Regions from separate parts of the Priestia sp. TSO9 genome, predicted to be linked through region 1. Evidence: riboswitches for the same ligand, from Rfam matches in the RefSeq annotation. Region 1 holds a riboswitch; the other holds the start of a gene.
What was found. A riboswitch is a leader RNA that binds a small molecule or an ion and turns the genes downstream of it on or off. The one in region 1 is predicted to bind cyclic di-AMP.
Positions count from the first base shown of each region.

Region 2: linked by a shared signal. The riboswitch ahead of LJC66_RS19870 (potassium channel family protein) and the one ahead of LJC66_RS20805 (APC family permease) in region 1 are both predicted to bind cyclic di-AMP.

Region 1 covers NZ_JAJEKD010000015.1:1,077,716-1,080,888, forward strand. The annotation lists gene LJC66_RS20800 (cation diffusion facilitator family transporter) at 1-96, opposite strand, end outside; gene LJC66_RS20805 (APC family permease) at 206-2,032, opposite strand; cyclic di-AMP (ydaO/yuaA leader) riboswitch at 2,195-2,335, opposite strand; gene LJC66_RS20810 (N-acetylmuramoyl-L-alanine amidase) at 2,527-3,173, opposite strand, start outside.
Region 2 covers NZ_JAJEKD010000015.1:895,475-898,647, forward strand. The annotation lists gene LJC66_RS19865 (TrkH family potassium uptake protein) at 1-755, opposite strand, end outside; gene LJC66_RS19870 (potassium channel family protein) at 759-1,418, opposite strand; cyclic di-AMP (ydaO/yuaA leader) riboswitch at 1,543-1,687, opposite strand; gene LJC66_RS19875 (carboxymuconolactone decarboxylase family protein) at 1,803-2,261, opposite strand; gene LJC66_RS19880 (Lrp/AsnC family transcriptional regulator) at 2,382-2,837, shown strand.

The sequences.
Region 1 (3,173 bases):
AGCAATTCCTTTAATAATGGAAATAATGGTATTCACTATAGCGGCCATCATGGCCGATTTATTTCCTTTTCGCAACAATTTAATTAATTCACTCATACAATCCCTCCGTTTGCGCCTTTGATGAGATTCGATTACGGTTAGTGTATGTGAATTTAAAAATTAAAAACCTCCAACATACAAGTTGGAGGTTTTTAGTCATGTTTCATTATTTTTTAAAACGGTACGGTACAGTTGTAACAATTACATTTTTACGGTAAAGCAAATGTGCTTTTAACAACAGACTGGACTGATTGTGAAGGATATTTTGCCAGCTTTTTTTCGTAATGAATTGCGGAATAACGACCGTAATGGCCATATTGTTTTCCCGCGCTTTTTCCTCGGCCATATCGATGAATCGAAACAGCGGCCGCACTAAGCTGCGGTATTGAGAATGAAACGTAACAATACGAATATCAGGCTGCCACTTCTCCCACTTCTCTTCCATTCTCTTTTCGCTTTCTCGATCAAAGGCCACGTGCACTGCAATAACGGTATCGCCAATCGTTCGTGCATAATTTAATGAATTTTCTACTACCTTTGTCATTCCTGCTACAGGAACAATGACCACATTTCCTTCAAGCTTTCCAATCTTTTCTCCTTGCTTAATGCGAAGCTGCTCTCCTACCGCTTCATAATGCGTATGAATGCGATGAAAAATATAGACAATAACCGGCAAGAAAATGAGCACGGACCATACTTGTGAAAACTTCGTTGTAAACAAAATGATTAGCACCGTTAAGGTAATGAGGGCCCCAATTAAGTTAATAGCTAGCTTCCCTTGCCAGCCGGCGGGCTTTTCTCTAACCCATTTGACAATCATCCCTGTTTGAGAAAGCGTAAATGGAATAAACACCCCGACTGCATAAAGAGGAATTAATTGTTCAGTCGCTCCTTTAAAAGCTACAATTAAGACAATAGAAGCAATTCCAAGGGTCACAATTCCATTTGAATAGCCTAATCGATCGCCACGAATTTGAAACATTCTTGGCATGTATTTATCAGACGATAAGTTGACAGCCAGCAAAGGGAAAGCTGAAAACCCCGTATTCGCCGCTAGCACTAGAATTAGAGCTGTTGTGCCTTGAATAAAATAATAAAATCCATTTCGTCCAAACACACTCGATGCAATTTGTGATACAACCGTTTCATCTGCTTTTGGAGAAATGCCAAGCCAATAAGCTAAAAACGTGATGCCAGAAAATAAAACGGCTAAAATACCGCCCATCAGCATTAATGTATGAACAGCATTTTTTGCACCTGGCTCTTTAAAGTTAGGCACTGCATTTGAAATGGCTTCTACACCTGTCAATGCCGAACAGCCTGACGAAAAAGCTTTTAATAATAAAAACAAACTAATACCTGGCACTACTGTACCGAGAGAGGGATGCAGCTCAGGTGAAACTTGACCTGTCGCTATTTTAAACAAGCCTACCGCTATTAACAAAATAAGAGCAATAACAAATAAATAAACCGGATAAGCTAATACAGAAGCGGATTCTGTTACACCACGTAAGTTTAAGACGGTAATAAAAATCACCAGCAAACACGCAATTACTACATTGTAATGATGCAGCGTTGGAAAAGCCGAAGTTAAAGCATCGGTTCCTGCTGAAACACTCACAGCAACTGTTAAAATATAATCTACCAACAGTGATCCCCCAGCGATAAGCCCGGGATTTTCTCCTAAATTGGTTTTGGAAACAATATAAGCTCCTCCGCCTTGCGGATACGCATAAATAATTTGACGGTATGAAAGAATTAAAGCCGTCAGCAGCACCAATACCCCAATCGCAATTGGAATCGAATACCAATAGGCAAGAACGCCGACTGTTGCAAGTACAATCAAAATTTGTTCTGTTCCATAAGCCACTGAAGATAAGGCATCTGATGATAAAATAGCCAGTGCTTTAAGCTTACTAAGCTTTTGATCGCCTAACTCTTTTGTTTTGAGCGGCTTTCCAATCAATAATCTTTTGAGAACTGAATAGTTCACGTAATTTCCCTCCGATGATCGCTTAGCTACTATTTACTGTCCATTGCTAAGCGCCGTTACAAGTTCATGAATAAGTGCTATTATTCCTAAAAAATACCTTTTTATGTTAAAAAAGCGCACAAAAAAAACACTAAGGGTTCTCAGCGTTTTTACACAGCTTAAACCTCCTCTCCAAAACGCTTATGGGGTTAGCTGTCGGATTCGGGCTATGAGAGTAGCCCTACCTTTAAAAAAGGATTCACCCCAAGTGACAATGCACAAATTTGGGTCCCCCACTTCTGACGAATTAAGCGATAACAGGTCAATATAATTTTCGGTTAAAGGGTATGATCAATAACATGTTTCTTTCATAACTATCCTTTGTTCTTAGATAATATACTCCCGTACAAATGGTTTGTAAAGCATTATTTTACGTAAACCATAAAATAGTACTTAAGGCGCTTTTAACAGCAAAACAAAAGGCCTTCTGCCCGCTTTCAGAAGACCTTTTTGCTTTAACTTTTTGCTTTTAAAACGGCTGCTAGCTTGTTTTTTGTTTGAGGACCATAAATGCCATCCACATCATAAGGAAGATACACAAGCTGAAAACGCCTTACTGCATCTTTCGTTTGAACTCCATATATTCCGTCTACTGATCCTACTTTAAAATTCACCGCGTTTAATGCTTTTTGGAGCTGCTTCACAGCTTCTCCAGAATCACCTTGTTTTAAAATTCCATTTGGAAGCGGATATTGTTCCGAAGGTGGAGTTGGTGACGGTGTTGGAGATGGGTTTGGTGAAGTCCCTGAAGGAATAACAATTGTTTTTCCAACCTGTAGTGTGAGAGGATCAGAAAGCCCTGTATTGGCTTCTTGAAGCGCTTGCACTGTTATGCTGTACTTCTGTGCAATACTGTAAAGCGTATCTCCTTGCTTGATCGTATACGTTTTTGTACCCGGTTCAGAAGGCGATGGATTCGGTGTTGGTGTTGGATTTGGGTTTGGAACTGCACGACGAGGTAAATTCAAATAGACGGCAATTCCTTTTGCATACGATTCACCCATACTTTTTAAAAAAGCTTCATTTTGAAGAAGTGCTGCATCTGTGCGGTTATCAATAAAGGCTATTTCAGTGAGTACTGCCGGCATATTTGTTAAGCGAA
Region 2 (3,173 bases), 180 kb from region 1:
CCGAGCGTATGCGAATTGCTGTACTCTAAGAAAAAAATAAAAAGCATGGCAATCACATTAATGGCAAACGTGCTGACAATCATAATTTTTGAATGGAGCGTTAGTTTTTTATACGATTTTTTCACCCACATATCAGCAAGAACGGTAAACCCTAACCCGCCAATGATGAACAAAAAAGAAATCGTTATGTTAATAATAGGATCTCCAACATACTGCACTAAGTTATCCGACAGTAGTCCAAACCCTGCGTTATTAAAAGCTGAAATTGAATGAAACAAGCTAAAGAACAGCCCCTTAGACCATCCGAATTCCGGAACCCAGCGTATTGCTAAAAAGATAAGTGCAACAAATTCAATTAAAAATGAAAAGATAAACAGCCTTTTAACTAGCAGGACAACTCCGCCGACGCTCGTTTGATTTAATGCCTGCTGAACGAGCACGCGCTCTTTAAAGCCAATTTTTTTACCTAGCATTATAAAAATCAACACGGCAAATGACATAATGCCAAGACCGCCTATTTGAATTAGCAGCATAATAATCGTTTGACCGATGACGGTAAAACGCGTACCTGTATCTACGACGGCTAAGCCGGTCACTGTCATAGCGGAAGTAGATGTAAAAAGGGCGTCTACCCATCGGATTGGCTCGGTAGTAGAAAAAGGCATCATCAATAGAAGAGCACCAATAATAATTCCTCCGCCAAAAATGGAGACAAGCAGCTGCGGAGGAGTGAGTTTAATGATTTGTTTTTTCATGAGTTAAACTCCTTCTTCTTCAAAACGGTTCAAATCGCGGTTATGTCCGATAACAATCAGCATATCTCCTTGTTCAATTATTTCATGCGCGGTAGGCGAAATCACCATTTCCCCGTCTTTTCGCTGAAAGCCGATAATATTGCAGCCGTACTTGGCACGAATGTTTAAATCAAACAGCGTTTTATTATGAAGTTTCTTAGAAGCGACAATTTCGACAATACTATAATCCTTTGACAGTTCAATGTAATCAATGATTTTTTCTGACACCACGTGATGAGCAATACGCTTAGCAATATCGCGCTCAGGATGAATGACTTTGTCCGCTCCTATTTTCTCCAGTACCTTTTGATGATACATATTCACCGCTTTTACCCATACTTGCTTAACGCCCATATCTTTTAAAAGCATCGTTGCGAGCACGCTTGCTTCGATATCATCCCCAAACGAAATAAGCGCATGATCAACATTGCGGATACCTAGCCCCTTTAAGCTAGCTTCATCAATCGCGTTTGCTTGCACAACATATGTAGCTGAGTTGCTAAATTTATTTACTACCTCCTGATTGCGGTCAATAGCGAGCACATCCACATCCAGATTTGCAAACTCTTCAACCAAACTGCCTCCAAAACGACCTAATCCCAATACAGCAAACTGTTTTTTCATAATGTATTTATTCCTTTCTTCAACTGCTGTGTGTTCTCTTAGCTTATACTTTTTCTAAAAAATTACATCTTTTTCTTAAAAAAAGCGCAAAAAAACACAGGAAGGCTCCTGTGTTTTTTCACACTCTTCCCCCTCAAAACGCTTGCGAAGTTAGCTGTCGGGTTCGGGTTTTAAGAGTAACCCTACCTTTTTAAGGATTCACCCCGGAGCACAATATGTGCGTAAATAATGGGTCCTCCGCTCCGTAATGGATTAAGCGATTTTTATTCAAATGTCTTTGATCTATTTTTTAGAATAATCGATTCGATTCATGATACGTTTCACTTCACGAAAGCTATCTTACTCCTGTGAATTTTGTCTGTCAAGATATTTTTAGCGAAGGCCTCACTTGCGCTGCAAGCTGCAAAAATCATATAAATCTAAACTGACAATCATTTTGTGAAATTGATCAAATAAATTAATAACAGCCAAAAGCTCTAACAGCTGCGTATCACTGTAAAATTTTTTTAATTGATCCATGTCAGCATCGGTCAACTCCCTTGGACGCACTCGGTACACATCAATAAATCGAAACAGCAGTCGATCTTTTTCTTCCAGCTCTTTTTCTCTTAACACTTTTTGATTAAGCGTCTCATCGCCTACATATGACATGCTCATACACGTCTCACAGCCGTTAACACCTGCTAGATAAAGCCTCATTTTTTCCTTGGTCTCTCTCTCTACTATATCGCTGTTCCAAAGCGTGTCGTAAAGCTCATCATACAATCTTTTTACATGCGGAATTAAATTCAATGCTTTTTCAAAATTTGTTCCCTCTTCGTTTGCTAACAAAACTCTTGCCATTTTTTACTCACTCCTTTTTAATTATTATAGTAAGAAAAATGGGAATTTCAGATTACATATAAAACATCTTATCTATTATTACTAATCAAATGAAACGTTAATAAGAAAGAAGGTTTTCAATTGAAAATTGATGAAATTGATTTATCGATTTTGCAGGCGCTGCAGCAAAACAGCCGCCTTTCTTTACGAGAGCTAGGAAAACAAATTAATTTGTCTCCTCCTTCGGTGGCAGAGCGAGTACGCCAGCTAGAGAGCTTTGGCATTATAAAAGGATATACAATCGATATTGATTATGAAAAGCTACATTTGCCCGTGTCGTGTTTTATTGAAGTAACGATGAAAAACGGCGAGCACGAGCGTTTTAAACGATTTATTTCTCAGTATCCCTACGCTTTATTCTGTGAACGCATCGCCGGGCAAGCCTGCTTTATTACAAAGCTTCAGCTTCCTCACCTGAACGTACTCGAACAATTTATTAACGAAATTACACCTTATGCCAAAACGATTTCACATATCGCTCTTTCTCACGTGGAGATGGCTCCTGCATTATTGAGTCATTTAAAAGATGAAAAGTGATTGAAACGTAACGAAAGCAATCCAATCTAAAAGCAAACAATGGAATCAATAAGCTCGTATGAATCACTTTTGACACTGCTGTTGATTTTCGTTTCAGGCTTCGCTTTCCGCACAGGAGTCTTCGCCTTGCCCTCTAATCAACAGCCAGAAACAAATAAATAGATTAAACCTACGTTTACCCTGTCAATAAGAAAAAACCGAACGCGTTTGATTCTCCATCAAGAATCAAACGCGTTCGAATCTCCCTTTAACGAAACTACTTTTGTCCCAGCCTCTTTTATTCGTCCAACAGCATAAAAAATAACCCTCCAAAGCTGGAGGGTATAAATTTTCCGA